4 regions of the Streptomyces sp. NPDC030798 genome follow, and region 1 is predicted to be linked to each of the others. Evidence: riboswitches for the same ligand, from Rfam matches in the RefSeq annotation. Region 1 holds a riboswitch; each other region holds the start of a gene.
What was found. Region 1 has a riboswitch for cyclic di-AMP ahead of ACZ404_RS22825 (M23 family metallopeptidase). Riboswitches for the same ligand answer to the same signal wherever they lie in the genome.
Positions count from the first base shown of each region.

Region 1 (4,205 bases):
CAAGATCGCCGTCGAAACCGGGACCGCCGGGTTCCATCAGAGGGAGCGCGCCGATGCCGTACCCGTACGTCCTGCTGTCCGCCGCCGTCTCCCTCGACGGCTACCTGGACGACACCGGCCCCGACCGGCTCCTGCTCTCCGGCCCGGCCGACTTCGACCGGGTCGACGAGGTGCGCGCCTCGGTCGACGCCATCCTCATCGGCGCCGGCACCATCCGCGCCGACAACCCCCGCCTCCTGGTCAACGCGCCCGAGCGTCGCGCGGCCCGCCGGGCCGAGGGCAGACCCGAGTACCCCCTGAAGGTCACCGTCACCGCATCCGGCGACCTCGACCCGGACGCCCACTTCTGGCACACCGGCGGCGAGAAGCTCGTGTACACCACCGACAAGGGCGCCGACGCCGCCACGCGCACGCTCGGCGGCACCGCCGACGTCGTCTCCCTCGGCCCCGAGCTCGACTGGCGCGCCCTGCTGGAGCACCTGCACGACGTGCGCGGCGTCCGCCGTCTGATGGTCGAGGGCGGCGGCACCGTGCACACCCAGCTCCTCCAGCGGGGCCTCGCCGACGAGCTGCAGCTGGTGCTCGCCCCGCTGTTCGTCGGCGACCCGGCGGCGCCGCGCCTGTTCGGCCCGGGGGCGTACCAGGGCGGCCGGCTCCGCCTCGCCGAGAGCCGCCGGATCGAGGACGTCGTCCTGATGCGCTACGAGCCCACCGCCCCCGGCACCGGCCGCGAGCCCAGCGCCGCCGATCGCCACTGGCTGCGCACCGCCTGCGAGCTGGCCGCTCTGTGCCCGCCGTCGGAGACGGCCTTCAGCGTCGGCGCGGTGGTGGTGGCCGCCGACGGCACCGAGCTGGCCCGCGGCCACTCGCGCGAGGGCGGCGACCCGGTGGTGCACGCCGAGGAGGCGGCCCTCGCCAAGACCGACCCGGCGGACCCGCGCCTGGCCGGCGCGACCGTCTACAGCAGCCTGGAGCCCTGCTCCCGCCGCGCCTCCCGCCCCGCACCCTGCGCCCGTCTGATCGTCGACGCGGGGGTACGGCGGGTGGTCACGGCCTGGCGAGAACCGGACACGTTCGTCACGGCGGCCGACGGAACCGGTGTGCTGGTCGGCGCGGGCGCCGACGTCGTCCTGCTGCCGCAGTTCGAGGACCTGGCGAAGCGGCCGAACGCCCATCTGCTGCCCTGAGCCGTAGGTCACGCACAAGCCGTGTGCTCGGCACCCCGCGCATGGCGTACACTGGAGTCACAACGACGCGGGGTGGAGCAGCTCGGTAGCTCGCTGGGCTCATAACCCAGAGGTCGCAGGTTCAAATCCTGTCCCCGCTACTGAAGGCTCAGGGCCGGGATCCAGCACATGGATCCCGGCCCTGAGCGTTTCCCGGCTCGTGTCCCGACGATGCCCCTTTACTCCTCAGAGTGTTACTACTCAGGGTGATCGGACGGAAGCCCTCCGCATCACGACTGAGTCACCATCAAAACCGGCAGTGACTCCTGAACGTCGGTCAACTAGTCCGGTTTGAGCGGGTCATGGCGTGTACGTCCCGCTGAATCGGCACTAATGATCAAGCGGAACAGCTTGGAATCTCATACGCCGGTCTATTAACGTTCGATAACGCAGCGCGGTCGTCCCAGCCGTCACCCGAGACGGCTCCGTGCGCACGCGCCGAATCCCGCAAGGGAACCGGGGAACCACCACCCTGGGGTGAATCACGCGGATGCCGACGTGAACTCGCAGAGTCCACGCCAGGTATACGCGCGTAGGAGACCTTCCTGCTCCGAACCCGTCAGCTAACCCGGTAGGCGGAGGAAGGAAAGGAGTACGCCCGCGTGGCGTCCAACCGGCCTGCCCCCGAAGCCCCGTTCGTGCCGGCTCAGCGCGAGTTCGACACCTTCGGCTACGGCGACCACCGCCCCGAAGAGGGCCCGTGGGAGGAGTGGAACCCCACCGAGGAGTCCCTCCGCCCGGTCCGTGGCCGCCACCGGGTCGCCCGGCAGCGCGGCGGCGGGCTCGCCCGCAGCTCCACCGTCCTCGGCGTCGGCGTCATAGCGGCGGTCGGCGCGGGTGGCATGGCCAGCGCCAACACCGGCAAGCCTCCGGTGTCCATCTCCATGCCCGACCTGCCCTCCGTCGGCTCCCTGTTCGGCGACGACCACTCCGACGCGCAGGCCACGCAGGCCTCCCTCAGCACCGTCGGCACGACGGCCACCGACAGCGACCAGAACGGCTCCGACGCGGGCGAGGCCCTGCGCAACCGGATCATGGCGCAGGCCGAGCAGCAGCAGAGCAAGGCCGACCTCAAGGCCACCGCGGCCGCCGTCGCCGCCGACCAGAAGCAGGTCATCGCCGCGGCCGCCAAGGCGGAGAAGACGGCCGCCGCCGAGGCGGCCGACGCCAAGGCCGAGGCCGAGGCCGCCGCCAAGAAGAGGGCCGAGGCCGCGCGCCTGGCCGCGCTGGCCAAGCAGTACACGCTGCCGACGTCGTCGTACACGATCACCTCGACCTTCGGCGAGGCCGGCTCGATGTGGTCCTCCGGCTACCACACCGGCCTCGACTTCGCCGCCCCCACCGGCACCCTCATCAAGGCCATCCACAGCGGCACGATCACCGAGGCCGGCTGGGCCGGCTCCTACGGCTACCGCACGATCCTCACCCTCGACGACGGCACCGAGCTGTGGTTCTGCCACCAGTCCTCGATCAACGTCAAGGTCGGCCAGAAGGTGTCCACCGGCGAGGTCATCGGTCGCGTCGGCGCCACCGGCAACGTCACCGGCCCGCACCTGCACCTGGAGGTCCACCCCGGCGGCCAGGCCACCGGCATCGACCCCATGGCCTGGCTGCGCGGCAAGGGCCTCAACCCCTGAGCCCACCCCGCCCCGAAAGTCCCGGCAGCCCTGACGGCATCCCCCCCGACGTCAGGGCTGCCGGTCGTTGTGGCGCATCGTTTTGCACACCGTTCGTACGCATCCCGGAATCCGTGGGGCGCACGTGATCGTTGAACCGACACATGACTGCTTCTCTGCGCAAACTCGGTTCCTCCGACCTCGAGGTCTTCCCGCTGGCCCTCGGCGGCAACGTCTTCGGCTGGACCGCCGACGAGGAGACCTCCTTCGCCGTCCTGGACGCCTACACGGCCGCCGGCGGCAACTTCCTCGACACGGCCGACTCCTACTCGGCGTGGGTCGAGGGCAACCAGGGCGGTGAGTCGGAGACGATCATCGGCAAGTGGGTCAAGGCCCGCGGCAACCGCTCCGACGTCGTCATCGCGACCAAGGTCAGCCAGCACCCGCAGTTCCAGGGCCTGTCCGCCGCGACCATCAAGGCCGCCGCCGACGCCTCGCTGCACCGCCTGGGCACCGACTACATCGACCTCTACTACACCCACTTCGACAAGCCCGAGGTGCCGGTCGAGGAGATCATCGGCGCCCTGGACGAGCTGGTGAAGGCCGGCAAGGTCCGGCACATCGCCGCCTCCAACATCAGCGCCGAGCGCCTCCAGGCCTCGCTCGACTTCTCCGACCGCGAGGGCCTCGCCCGCTACGTCGCGCTCCAGCCCCACTACAACCTGGTCTCCCGGGACACCTACGAGGGCCCGCTGCAGGACCTGGCCGCCCGCGAGGGCCTCTCGGCCGTGCCGTACTTCGCCCTGGCCTCCGGGTTCCTCACCGGCAAGTACCGCCCGGGTACGACGGTCGACAGTGCCCGCGCGGCAGGGGCCGCCAAGCACCTGGAGTCCGAGCGCGGCCAGAAGGTCCTCACCGCCCTGGACGAGATCGCCCGGGCCCACGAGGCCCCCGTCGCCACGGTCGCCCTGGCCTGGCTCGCCGCCCAGCCGACGGTCACGGCCCCGATCTCCTCGGCCCGCACGGTGGACCAGCTCCCGGCGCTGCTGGGCGTGGCACAGCTCCGGCTGACGGACGAGGAGCTGAAGAAGCTCACGGACGCGTCGGCCTGACCCCTCCGTTCGCGACGGCGCACTCCGGCGGCGCCGAACCCGCCGTGCCCCGTGGCTCTACGACCGGTACGGGTTGTAAGCGGGGTACGGCGCCGCCGGGTACCCGTACGGCGTCCAGTACGCCGCCGGCACCCGAACCGGCGCCGGCGCGGACGCCCGGGCCGCGTACTCCAGGGCCGGCCGGGCGACGTCCTTGCGCCTCCACAGCTCGGCGAGCAGCTCCCGCTCCCGTGCGACGAAGTCCGTCCCCG
Region 1 covers NZ_JBVIDR010000010.1:20,262-24,466, reverse strand. The annotation lists gene ACZ404_RS22835 (dihydrofolate reductase family protein) at 54-1,187, shown strand; tRNA gene ACZ404_RS22830 (tRNA-Met) at 1,254-1,327, shown strand; cyclic di-AMP (ydaO/yuaA leader) riboswitch at 1,653-1,819, shown strand; gene ACZ404_RS22825 (M23 family metallopeptidase) at 1,829-2,863, shown strand; gene ACZ404_RS22820 (aldo/keto reductase) at 3,007-3,954, shown strand; gene ACZ404_RS22815 (PrsW family intramembrane metalloprotease) at 4,012-4,205, opposite strand, start outside.

Region 2 (4,205 bases), on a different contig from region 1:
CCGCGCTCCTGTTCGAACTCCAGGGCCACGGCCGCGAGTTCCTGGAGGTTCTCGATGCGGGTCTCGTCCTGCGGGTCGGTGGAGTTCTGCAACTCGGCCAGGTAACCGGTGCGTTCGAGTATGGCCTCCAGGACGGTGGCCGGTCCGGCGCCGGACTCCACGATCGTCCGCAGGTCCTCCATCAGCGTGTTGAACCGCTTGACCGCGTTGGTGGAACGCGCGGCCATGCCGTACGCCTCGTCGACCCGCTTCAGGGCCTGCGAGAAGCTGATCTTCTCGCGCTGGGCGAGGGCGTCGATCATCGCCTCGGCGCGGTCGCCGATGCCCCGCTTGGGCACGTTGAGGATGCGGCGCAGCGGCACCGAGTCCTCCGGGTTGGCCAGCACCCTCAGGTAGGCCAGGACGTCCCGGACCTCCTTGCGCTCGTAGAAGCGGACGCCGCCGACGACCTTGTAGGGCAGGCCCACCCGGATGAAGACCTCTTCGAAGACACGGGACTGGGCGTTGGTGCGGTAGAAGACGGCGACGTCGCCCGCCTTGGCCTCGCCCGCGTCCGTGAGGCGGTCTATCTCCTCGGCGACGAACTGGGCCTCGTCGTGCTCGGTGTCCGCCACATAGCCGGTGATGCGGGCGCCTTGGCCGGCGTTGGTCCACAGGTTCTTCGGGCGGCGGGACTCGTTGCGCTCGATGACCGCGTTGGCGGCGGACAGGATGGTCTGCGTGGAACGGTAGTTCTGCTCCAGCAGGATCGTCGTCGCGTTCGGGTAGTCCTCCTCGAACTGGAGGATGTTGCGGATCGTCGCGCCCCGGAAGGCGTAGATCGACTGGTCCGCGTCACCCACGACGCACAGCTCGGCGGGCGGCAGGTCGTACTCACCGGGCGGTACGTCCTCGTCGTACCCGCCCGTGCCCACCAGCTCCCGGACGAGGGCGTACTGGGCGTGGTTGGTGTCCTGGTACTCGTCCACCAGGACGTGCCGGAAGCGTCGGCGGTAGTGCTCGGCGACGTCCGGGAAGGCGCGCAGCAGATTGACCGTCGTCATGATCAGGTCGTCGAAGTCCAGCGCGTTGGCCTCGCGCAGGCGCGACTGGTACAGCGCGTAGGCCTGGGCGAGGGTCTTCTCGAAGCCGTCGGTGGCCTGGGCGGCGAAATCCTCCTCGTCGATCAGCTCGTTCTTCAGGTTGCTGATCTTGGCGCTGAAGGACTTGGGCGGGAAGCGCTTGGGGTCGAGGTCCAAATCGCGGCAGACCAGGGCCATCAGGCGCTTGCTGTCCGCGGCGTCGTAGATCGAGAACGACGACGTGAAACCGAGCTTCTTCGACTCCCGGCGCAGGATGCGCACGCACGCGCTGTGGAACGTCATCACCCACATCGCGTTCGCGCGCGGGCCGACGAGGTGCTCGACGCGCTCCTTCATCTCGCCCGCGGCCTTGTTGGTGAAGGTGATCGCGAGGATCTGACCCGGGTGCACATGCCGCTCGGCGAGCAGGTGGGCGATGCGGTGGGTGAGCACACGGGTCTTGCCGGAGCCGGCACCGGCGACGATGAGCAGGGGGGAGCCGGCGTGGACGACCGCGGCACGCTGGTTGTCGTTCAGCCCCTCCAGCAGCGCCGCCGTGTCGATCGCGGGGCGTGGGGCGCCGTCCCGGTAGTACCCGTCCCGGTCCGGCGGCACGTCGAACTTCCCGCCGAACAGATCGTCCGGAAGCGGCTCCGGAGCATGATCGTCCTCGGGCGGCGGCGGGGGTTCCTCCTCGCGCCCGCGCGGGGGCTGGAGGTCCGCCAGGAAGCTGTCGTCAAAGAGGCTGCTCATCGCTCTCCGAGTCTAGGGCGCCGCACCGACAACCGTTCCGCGACCCGGAAACCCGGCCGATTCCAGGGGCCGGTCGATCGCCTTCGCTTCCGCACCTTCCGGCTGCTCACGCTGCGGAGGCGGTTGCTCACCTGCGTATGAAATACGGCTCCGGTCACGAAAACGTATCGGACATATGCCGCTCCAACCTTCACAGAAGTCACACCAGTTGGCTAGGTTTCCGTCAGGTCGTGCGACCCCTCTCCGGCGAACCTCGCCGGGCCGCACGGCCTCCGCCGAGTCCGGCACGCCCGCAGGCAGCCGGAGCCGGGGACCCACCGATCCTGGGGTGAATCGGCCGACTCCCGCCCGGGACGACGCCGTAGGGCAACCCTTCCGAACCACCCGCCCGAACCCGACAGCTAACCCGGTAGGCGGCCCATTGGAAGGAGTCGCCTCCCTTGGCGTCGCACCGCAAGCCGCGCCCCGGCGGATCCCTCGCACCGGGTCTGCGCACCCCGGCCCTCGCCACCGCCGCGTTCACCTCCGTGGCCGTCCTGTCCCAGACGGCCGAGGCCGCCGTCCCCGCCGGCGACGGCAGGCCCAGCATGGAGGAGATCGAAAAGAAGATCGACGAGCTCTACCGCCGGGCCGACTCGGCGGCGGAGGGGGCCACGACGGCCACGCGCGCGGCGGCTGCCCGCCCGACAGCCCGGCAGCAGGCGCGCACGGAGCCCCCGCGCGAGGAGGGCCCCCGGCGCCCCGGCAGGCGCGCCAAGGCCCGCGAGGGGCTGGCTCCGTTCACCGCCGGCCCGGACCGGGCCGCCTCCCTCCTCGAGGAGTATCCGCAGGACCACTTCGCGCAGAACCGGGTGATGAACCGTCTCGCCTCGCGCGTGAAGGACGCGGCTGAGCGGGGGAAGGGCGTCACCCCCGAGCGCGGGCACGTCCCCGGAGGCGCCGAGACGCCGGCCGCCGACGCGCCGTACGACGTCAGGGCCGCCAAGGCGGTCGTGCAGCGCAAGCTGGTCACCGCGCGGGCTCTGCTGTCCCGTGCGACGGGCCAGGGGACGGCGGCGCGTCCGGTGATGCAGGCGGCGGTGCGCCCGGTGGCGCCGTCGGTGGCCCATGCGGTGGTGCAGCCCGCGTCGGGGCAAGCGGTGACGCGGGGCGTGGCCCATGCCGTGGCACAAGCGCCGTCCGCGCCCCCGGTGACCCGGCCGGCCACGCAACCGCCGTCGGCACAGCCGGCGATCCAAGCCGCCGCACAGCCCGTCGTACCGCCCGCCGCACAGCCCGCCCCGCGACCGGCCGAACGTGGGCGGCACCGGGCGCCCGTGGCGCCGGACGCGGGCGCCGCCACGCGGGCCGAGACGGCGGTCGTCTTCGCCCGCGCCCAGATCGGCAAGCCGTACGTCAGCGGGGCCAGCGGGCCGGGCTCCTACGACTGCGCCGGCCTCACCCAGGCCGCCTGGAAGGCCGCCGGCGTCACGCTGCCGCGCACCGCTCCCGCCCAGGCCGCCGTCGGCACCCCTGTTCCGCTCGCCGACGCGCGCGCGGGCGACCTCGTCTTCTTCCACGACGACCACAGCCACGTGGGCCTGTGCACGGGCGACGGAATGATGATCCACGCCCCGCGCCCCGGCGGGTACGTCAGCGAGGAGTCCGTCCACCACCTGGGCGATTCGGTGATCCGCCGCGTGGTGCGGCCGGCCTGAGCGTCCTTTCGCGGAGTTTTCGTGCTCCACGCGCGCGTGCCCTCCGGGTGAGGGCCGCGCGGCTCCCTAGCATCGGGCGCATGCCCGGCAACTCAGGTCTGCGCACGTGGTGGGCGGGGCGTCCGCCGGCGGCGGGAGCCGTCGTCATGGCGACCGGCATCGTGTCCGTCGGCCTGCAGCTGTCGGGCGCCGAGACGGTGTCCCTGGTCTTCCTGGGCCTCGCCTGCGTCGCCTGGCTGGTACTGGCCGCCGCCTTCGTCGCACGGCTGGTGTGGCGGCGGCAGCGGTGGGAGGCCGAGGCGGAGCGTCCGGGCGGGCTCACCGCCGTCGCCGCGACCACGGTGCTCGGCACGCGGTTCTCGGCGCTCGGTCTGCAGACCCTGGCGGAGGCGTTGCTGGCACTGGCGGCGGTGATCTGGCCGGTCCTGCTGTTCCTCGTGATGCGGCACTGGAGGCCGCGCATGCCGGGAACGGTGTTCCTGTGTTGTGTCGCCACACAAGGGCTCGCGGTCCTGGCGGCCACGCTGGCGGCGGCCGGGTCGTTGCTGTGGCTCGCGCATGCCGCGCTGGTGCTCTTCTGGCTGGGCCTGATCCTCTACGGCCTCGCCTTCGCCCACTTCGATCCGCGCCAGGTGCTCGTGGGGGCCGGGGACCACTGGATCTCGGGCGGGGCGCTCGCCATCTCGGCGCTGGC
Region 2 covers NZ_JBVIDR010000009.1:191,939-196,143, reverse strand. The annotation lists gene pcrA (DNA helicase PcrA) at 1-1,814, opposite strand, end outside; cyclic di-AMP (ydaO/yuaA leader) riboswitch at 2,078-2,247, shown strand; gene ACZ404_RS21935 (C40 family peptidase) at 2,255-3,511, shown strand; gene ACZ404_RS21930 (tellurite resistance/C4-dicarboxylate transporter family protein) at 3,592-4,205, shown strand, end outside.
Region 2: linked by a shared signal. The riboswitch ahead of ACZ404_RS21935 (C40 family peptidase) and the one ahead of ACZ404_RS22825 (M23 family metallopeptidase) in region 1 are both predicted to bind cyclic di-AMP.

Region 3 (4,205 bases), on a different contig from region 1:
GTGGTTTCCATCTCACCAAATCGGCCGTGAGGAAGCGTCAGACCTCGGGGCCAACTCCGTGTACGCCTGCGGTATGACACACGGGGCCGACGCCTCGCCCGACCCGTAGGGGTCGTGGGGGGACGCCACGGGTGGGGGGCCTCTGGGCTCCGGTCAGCGCGGGACGGAGGGACGCGGCATGCCGCCCATGAAGGGCGGGGCCGTCAGCCGGCGCGGTGCACCACCGCGTCGCACAGTTCGAGCAGTGCCGCCTTGGCGTCGCACTCCGGCAGCGGGGCCAGCGCGGAGCGCGCCTCCTCGACGTAGCGGACGGTGTCCCGGCGGGCCTGCTCCAGCGCGGGGTGCGCGCGCAGCGCGGCCAGCGCCTCGGCGTGCCGGGCGTCGTCGGTGAGGTCGGAGTCCAGCAGCTCGCACAGCGCCGCGTCCTCGGGCAGGCCCAGGCGGGCGGCCCGCTCGCGCAGCCGCAGCACGGGCAGCGTCGGGATGCCCTCGCGCAGGTCGGTGCCGGGGGTCTTGCCGGACTCGTGGGAGTCGGAGGCGATGTCCAGAACGTCGTCCGCGAGCTGGAAGGCGACCCCGAGCCGCTCGCCGTACTGGGTGAGCACGTCGACGACCGTCTCGTCGGCGCCGGACATCATCGCGCCGAACCGGCAGGAGACCGCCACCAGGGAGCCGGTCTTGCCGCCGAGCACGTCCAGGTAGTGGTCGACCGGGTCGCGGCCGTCCGAGGGGCCCGCGGTCTCCAGGATCTGCCCGGTGACCAGCCGCTCGAACGCGAGGGCCTGCACCCGGACCGCCTCGGGGCCGAGGTCGGCGAGGATCTGGGAGGCGCGCGCGAAGAGGAAGTCGCCGGTGAGGACGGCGACGGAGTTGCCCCAGCGGGTGTTGGCGCTGTCCACGCCGCGCCGCACGGAGGCCTCGTCCATGACGTCGTCGTGGTACAGCGTGGCCAGGTGGGTGAGCTCCACGACCACCGCGGCAGGGACGACCCCCGGCGCGTACGGGTCGCCGAACTGCGCCGCGAGCATCACGAGCAGCGGCCGGAACCGCTTCCCGCCCGCCCGTACGAGGTGCTGTGCGGCCTCCGTGATGAACGGGACCTCACTCTTGGTGGCCTCGAGCAAGCCTTCCTCGACAGCCGTCAATCCGGCCTGGACATCGGCTTCGAGAGCCTGGTCCCGCACGCTCAGCCCGAACGGCCCGACGACGGTCACGAGGGGTCTCCTGTCTGCTGGTGTCTGCTGGCGATTACACGGTTTGTCGATAGGTCGCTGCCATCACTCAAGTCAGCGTATCCGGTCCTGTTTCGATCACCGATAGCGCCCACCGGTCCAGCCTGGGCGGTATCGGATCACGACCGTTATGTTTTTGATCGGACGGTATGAACACATATTTACCGACTTAGCACAACGCCACAAGGCACACCCGAAGGCCGGCCGACCTGCGACTCCACCCCGGCGAGCCGAAACGCAAATCGCCCATGTCTGATTTAGAGTAATTTGCCATTTCGTGAAGTGGGTCACGCGGACCCGTCGGTGCGTCCGACCCCTCCTCACACGTTCTTCACCTTGTGGCGTCGGCGAGTTGAGCCTTGGCAACCGCAAAGGATCAAGTGCCTCAAATGCCTCAGACCAAGGTCAAGTAGCGCGTTGTGTGAATCCAGTACTTGTTCCGGACATGTGCTCTCGCATACGTTCCCGCCACGCCAGACGGACGCCGAATCCTGCCGCGTCTGGCATCACCCATCGACGGACTCATCCGTACGGCAGGAGCGGGGGACCCAGGTAAGCCGCCGGACCGGCCGGCACACGCCGTACCGGAACGGCTAGGGGTGAAGTCGTGCCTCCTTACGGGGGCACGGCCGGGCACCTCCCCGCCCGAACCCGACAGCTCACCTCGCAGGCGACGGAGAGGAACTTCGCCATGCCTGCTGCCGCTCAGCCCCGCCGCGCCCGCACCCACCGCCTGCTGCGCACGCTCGCCGTCGCCGGCACCGGCGCCGCCGTGCTCGCCCTCCCGCTCATCGGTGCGACCAGCGCCTCCGCGGCCACCCCGGCCGCCACGACGGCCTCCACGACCCCGGCCGGATACCCGAACAACCTGGACGGCTGGATCCGCGAGTCCCTCGCGATCATGGCCGAGAAGCACATCCCGGGCACCTACCACGGCATCTACCGCAACATCATCCGCGAGTCCTCCGGCAACCCCAACGCCATCAACCTGTGGGACTCCAACGCGGCCAAGGGCATCCCGTCCAAGGGCCTGCTGCAGGTCATCGACCCCACGTTCAACACGTACCACGTGGCCGGAACGTCGTACGACATCTACGACCCGGTCGCGAACATCACCGCCGCCTGCAACTACGCGGCCGCGCGCTACGGGTCGATCGACAACGTGTTCGGCGCCTACTGACCGGGGCCGACGGGCCCCCGACAGTGGGGCTCCGAGCGCCCGTGGCGGGCTGCTACTGATATTCCGGTCAGTCGGTCGATGGTTCGGTCAACCGGTCGGGAACAGTCTTTCGAGGACGACGGCGATGCCGTCGTCCTCGTTCGTTGCCGTGATCTCGTCGGCGACCGCCTGGAGTTCGGGGTGGGCGTTGGCCATGGCGACGCCGTGCGCGGCCCAGTGGAACATCGGGATGTCGTTGGGCATGTCGCCGAAGGCGAGGGCCCGCCCGGGGGCGATGCCGAGGTGCTCGGCGGCCAGCGCCAGCCCCGTGGCCTTGGTCACCCCGCACGGCTGGAGCTCCACCGTCCCCGGCCCCGACATCGTCACGGTCGCCAGGGAGCCCACCACCGCGCGGGCGACCGCCGCCAACGCGTCGTCGGAGAGGGTGTGATGGCGCAGCAACACCTTGCTGATCGGCGCGCCCCACAGCTCCGCGCGACGGTCGACCCGCACGGCGGGCAGGGTCGGGTGGGGCATCCGGTAGCCCGGTTCGATGAGCGTGAGCCCGTCCACACCGTCCTGGTCGACGGCCGCGTACACCTGCCCCACCTCGGCCTCGATCTTGCCGAGCGCGGTCTCGGCCAGTTCCCGGTCCAGCCGGACCGACCACAGCAGGCGGTCGGCGCCGGCGTCGTAGACCTGCGCGCCCTGCCCGCACACCGCCAGGCCCGTGCAGCCGAGGCTTTCCAGCAGGGGCTGCACCCGCGGGGCCGGCCGGCCCGTGACCACCAGGTGCCGGGCCCCGGCCCGCGCCGCCTGCTCGAGGGCGGCGCGCGACCGGTCGGAGACGGTGTCGTCGCCGCGCAGCAGCGTCCCGTCCAGGTCGGTGGCGATGAGTGCGTATGCGGGAGGTGCGGCCATGATCAGAGAATACGGAGAGCAGGCCCCGCCGACTCACCCCGCTCTTCCCGGACTTGTGTGCTGACAGGGCCCAAGTGGGGTGCGCCGGCCCCTTGATGGCAGTACCCCGGCAGGGAATTCCGGCCACGCCGCCTCGGTTGCGCGCGGGCGGCCGTGCGCGGGCGGCCGTACCGGAAAGGGCTTCGGCCGCCCGCCGCGGGGCTCAGCCGTGTGCGGCCGCCAGGTGCTTGGCCAGCCGCGGGGAGGCGAACTCCGTGCCGCAGACGAAGCGCATCACCGGGCCGTAGGAGGACGCGGCCGGCAGTCCGGTGAAGTACAGGCCGGGCACGGAGGAGACGTATCCGGCGCCGAGCCGGGGAGCGCCCCTGCTCACCGCGAGCCGGGTGCGCAGCTCGTGGCCGAGGAAGTCCATCGCGGCGATGTTCACGTGGTAGCCGGTGGCGGCGATGACGTGGTCCGCCGTGAGCCGCTCGGTGCGGCCCCCGTGGGTGCGGACGGTGAGGGCCGGGGCGCCGTCGGCGACCTCGGCGCCGAGCACCCGCTCCACCTCGTGGACCTGGACCGTGCCCTCGAAGCGGTCGCGCAGCCACCAGGCGCCCAGCGGGCCGAGGACCCGGCGGACCAGGTAGTGCCGGGCCGGTTCGGGCAGGAAGCGGTAGGGGTCGGCGTAGTAGCTCAGCGCCCACAGCGACCAGGCGCGGCCGAAGGGCGACTCGGGGCGGAGCTTCGGCTGGTCCCAGGGCGGCGCCCCGAAGGCGACCCGGCCGCGGCCGCGCGAGACGACGCGCACCTGGGCGCCGGCCTCGGCCGCGAGGGCCGCGGTCTCCAGCGCGGACTGGCCGGCCCCGACGACGATCAGCTCCTTGCCGGCGAAGCGGGTGAGGTCGTGGTGC
Region 3 covers NZ_JBVIDR010000019.1:128,968-133,172, reverse strand. The annotation lists gene ACZ404_RS33610 (polyprenyl synthetase family protein) at 204-1,214, opposite strand; cyclic di-AMP (ydaO/yuaA leader) riboswitch at 1,741-1,920, shown strand; gene ACZ404_RS33605 (transglycosylase SLT domain-containing protein) at 1,924-2,412, shown strand; gene ACZ404_RS33600 (HAD family hydrolase) at 2,500-3,312, opposite strand; gene ACZ404_RS33595 (FAD-dependent oxidoreductase) at 3,515-4,205, opposite strand, start outside.
Region 3: linked by a shared signal. The riboswitch ahead of ACZ404_RS33605 (transglycosylase SLT domain-containing protein) and the one ahead of ACZ404_RS22825 (M23 family metallopeptidase) in region 1 are both predicted to bind cyclic di-AMP.

Region 4 (4,205 bases), on a different contig from region 1:
GCCGGGGACGTAACCGGCTTCCTTGATGGCCTCGAGGATGAGGTCGAGGGCGGCGCGGTTGGAGTCGAGGTTCGGGGCGAAACCGCCCTCGTCGCCGAGGCCGGTGGACAGGCCGCGGCCCTTCAGCACCTTCTTGAGGGTGTGGTAGACCTCGGTGCCCCAGCGCAGCGCCTCGGAGAAGGACTCCGCGCCGATCGGGGCGATCATGAACTCCTGGATGTCCACGTTGGAGTCGGCGTGCGAGCCGCCGTTCAGGATGTTCATCATCGGCACCGGCAGCAGGTGCGCGTTCGGGCCGCCCAGGTAGCGGAAGAGGGGGAGGTCGCTGGCCTCGGAGGCGGCGTGGGCGACGGCCAGGGAGACGCCGAGGATGGCGTTGGCGCCGAGGGAGCCCTTGTTGTCGGTGGCGTCCAGGTCGAACATGGCCTGGTCGATCAGGCGCTGCTCGGTGGCGTCGTAGCCGACCAGCTCCGGGCCGATCTGCTCGATGACGGCGAGGACGGCCTTCTCGACACCCTTGCCCTGGTAGCGGTTCGGGTCACCGTCGCGGAGCTCGATGGCCTCGAAGGCGCCCGTGGAGGCGCCGGACGGGACGGCGGCACGCCCGGTGCTGCCGTCGTCGAGGCCGACCTCGACCTCGACCGTGGGGTTGCCTCGGGAGTCCAGGATTTCCCGGGCTACGACGACGTCGATGGACGGCACGAGCATCTCCTTCTTGGATGTGACGCTGAGAGTGCGCGGCTGGTGTGCCGTGCGACTAGAGCCTAACCGTCCCGGGGGCGTCGGCCACCGACCGACCGTCCCGTGGACAGAGAGACCGTACCTATTGTTCCCGGTCGGAACAAAGGGGGGATGCGGGGGTCGCACGGAGGGGCCGCGGGAGGGCCCATGAAGGAACCCGGAAAAAAAGACCCCACCCCGGCGCGTACGGGGGAACACGCGCCGGGGCGGGGAGCCCGTGGGGGACGGGCGGGGCGGCCGCCGCTTACTTCAGGTGCAGCTGCTGGCCGGGGTAGATGAGGTCGGCGTCCTGGACGATGTCCTTGTTCAGCTCGAACAGCTTCTTCCAGCCGCCCTGGACGTGGTGCGCGGCGGCGATGGTGCTGAGCGTGTCACCCTTGACGACCTTGTACTCGCCGTCGCCCTTCTTGACCTTCTTGCCGGTCGGGGTGGTGACGGTCTTGCTGCTGCTCGCGGCCGGGCGCTCGGCGGAGCGGGAGGCGGCCTGCTGGTCGGTGGAGCGGCTGGTGGTGTTCGTCGAGGGAGTGGCGGCCGAGCCGTTGTAGGCGGCGCTCGACAGGCCCTTGCCGCAGACCGGCCAGGCGCCCTTGCCCTGGGCGGCGAGCACCTTCTCGGCGACGGATATCTGCTGGGCCTTGGTGGCCTGGTTGGCCTGGGGGGCGTACTGGGTGCCGCCGTACGCGGCCCAGGTGGAGGCGGAGAACTGCAGACCGCCGTAGTAGCCGTTGCCGGTGTTGATGGACCAGTTGCCGCCGGACTCGCACTGGGCGACCGCGTCCCACTCGGAGGCGGTGGCGGCGGAGGCGTTGCCGGCCGCCATCAGCGGGGCGGCGACGGCGGCGCCGGTGACGCCGGCGAGCGCGATGGCCCGGGTGGCCTTGGACGGACGACGGTGCTTGCCCTTGCCGGTGAACAGCATGGATCGATCCCCTCACCGACGCCTGCGAGGTGAGCTGTCGGGTTCGGGCCGGTTGAGTTGCCCGGCCGTGCCCCTCGTGTGAGGCACGGCTCCACCCCTAGCCGGTCCAGCGTCAACCGCTGGGCCCGGCACCTACCTTGGGTCCCCCGCTCCTGCCTACGGCGCATGATGCGACGACTGTTCCCGGGCGGCCGCTGGCAGGATTCGGCGTTGCGGCTGCCGGGGCTCGTGGTGACGAGCGGTCCTGACCGTAGACACGTGATCGAGGGAATTTCAAAGACGATCAGGGCTTCTGAGACTCATCCCACACTTTCGCCAAATCGGACATCAGGCGCGAATCAGGGCGTCAACTACCTCTGCTTATCGCCCGTTTCGGCACCGACTCGCAGGGTCTGACCGGCACTGATGTGGTTCGGGTCGGTCCCGATGACGCTCTTGTTGGCGTCGTAGAGCGCGCGCCATCCGCCGTCGACGTCAAGGGAGTCCGCGATGGAGGCGAGGGTGTCGCCCTCGCGGACCGTGTAGGCGCTCGCGTCGGTGGCGGCGTGACGGCCGGAGGAGGTGGCATTCTGACCGTTTGTCACGCTTTCGTCCGCACGATCACCCCGGTGACGTCCGCCACTGCTGAGCGCGCCGGTGTCGACGAGACTCCAAGAACCTCCGCTCTGCCATGAATTGTCCGAGTCGTCCGTCGTGGGATCCGTGGCGGCGGACCCGTCGCCCTGCGCGCCCCCGGAGTCGGGCGAGGTGGACTTGTCGGACTTGTGGGCGTCTGCCCCCTTGCCGGAACTCGAGTCCTTGGTGGAGCCGGAGTCCTTGCTCGCACCCGGGGACGGCGTGGTGGCCGTGTCCGAGGAGGAGTCGGACGAGGAGGACGAATCCGGCAGGCCGGACGAGTCGGAACTGTCGGTCGAACCGCCCGCGGTGCCGGAGTCGGAGTCCTGTCCGCCCGCATGCGAGGAGTCGGAACCGGAGTCCGAGCCGCCGAGGCCGGTGTCGACGTCCACGGAACCGGAGTTGGAGGTGAGGCCGGCGGTCAGGGCGCAGGTGGCCCAGGGGGTGGTGCCCCGGTCGGCCAGGATCTTCTCGGCGATGGAGATCTGCTGCGAACGGCTGGCCAGGTCGGCGGTGTCGGCGTACTGGGTGCCGCCGTACTTGTCCCAGTCGTCCTGCGATATCTGCAGGCCGCCGTAGTAGCCGTTGCCGGTGTCGGCGCTCCAGGAGCCGCCGCTCTCGCACTCGGCCACCTTGTCCCACGTGGTGCCGTCGGCCGCGTTGGCGCTCGCGGCGCCGAGCAGCGGGATGGCGATGGCGGAGCCGGTCACTCCCGCCGCGACGAGGAGGGCCGGGGCCTGACGGGGGCGACGGTGACGACCGTTCCCGGAGAGCATGCGGAAGCCTTTCGTGCGACAGCAGGAGCGGCGCGGCGGGAGACGCTCGCCGCCACGCTGATGGGTGAACGTATCCGCAGACGATCACTTGTCACAAGTTAATGCCGCGCAGATCACGTGAAGATCACAGAGTTGAACGTCTTTCATGTTTACGGTTGTACGGTCTTCCCGGCGGCCGGGGTGAACTCCACCGGGAGCGTGCGCAGGCCGCGCATGATGAGCCCGCCGCGCCACCGCAGCTCCGCCGGATCGGCCGCGAGCCGCAGGTCCGGGAGCCGGGTCAGGAGGGTGGCGAGCGCGGTCTGGCCCTCCAGGCGGGCGAGCGGGGCGCCGAGACAGTAGTGGATGCCGTGGCCGTAGCCGAGGTGCTGGTTGTCCCGGCGGGCGAGGTCCAGGAGGTCCGGGTCGGCGAACCGCTCCGGGTCCCGGTCGGCGGCGGCCAGGACGACGAGGACGGGGTCGCCGGGCGCGATGTCCTGTCCGCCGATGCTGAGCGGCCGGGTGGCGAACCGCCAGGTGGCCAGCTCCACCGGGCCGTCGTAGCGCAGGAGTTCCTCGACGCCGGTCTCCAGCAGGCCCGTCTCCCCGGCGGCCAGGGACTGCTGCAGCCGGCGCCGCTGCCCGGGATGGGTGAGCAGGGCGTAGGTGCCGTTGCCGATGAGGTTGACCGTCGTCTCGAACCCGGCGAACAGCAGGATGAACGCCATCGCCGCGGCCTCGTTCTCGGTGAGGTGCTCACCGTGGTCGGAGGCGCGGATGAGACCCGAGATGAGGTCCTCGCCGGGGGCGGGCTCGGCGGGCAGGGCCCGGCGCTTCCTGTGGATCAGCTCGGCCAGGTAGCCGCGCATCTTCTTCACCGAGCGGGCGACCCCGCCCCGGGGGCCACCGCCGTGCCGGATCATCATGCCCGCCCAGTCCCGGAAGTCGTCCTGGTCCTCGCGCGGGACGCCGAGCATGTCGCAGATGGCGTAGATGGGCAGCGGGAAGGCGAATTCGTGGATGAGGTCGGCGCGACCCCTCGCCGCGAACCCGTCGATGAGGCCGTCGGCCAGCTCCTGCACGCGCGGCGCGAACTCGGCGACCCGGCGGGGCGTGAACGCCTTGCTCACCAGCCGCCTGAGCCGGGTGTGGTCCGGCGGGTCGATGTTGAGCAG
Region 4 covers NZ_JBVIDR010000012.1:101,982-106,186, forward strand. The annotation lists gene eno (phosphopyruvate hydratase) at 1-708, opposite strand, end outside; gene ACZ404_RS26335 (transglycosylase family protein) at 986-1,660, opposite strand; cyclic di-AMP (ydaO/yuaA leader) riboswitch at 1,665-1,834, opposite strand; gene ACZ404_RS26340 (transglycosylase family protein) at 2,011-3,051, opposite strand; gene ACZ404_RS26345 (cytochrome P450 family protein) at 3,201-4,205, opposite strand, start outside.
Region 4: linked by a shared signal. The riboswitch ahead of ACZ404_RS26335 (transglycosylase family protein) and the one ahead of ACZ404_RS22825 (M23 family metallopeptidase) in region 1 are both predicted to bind cyclic di-AMP.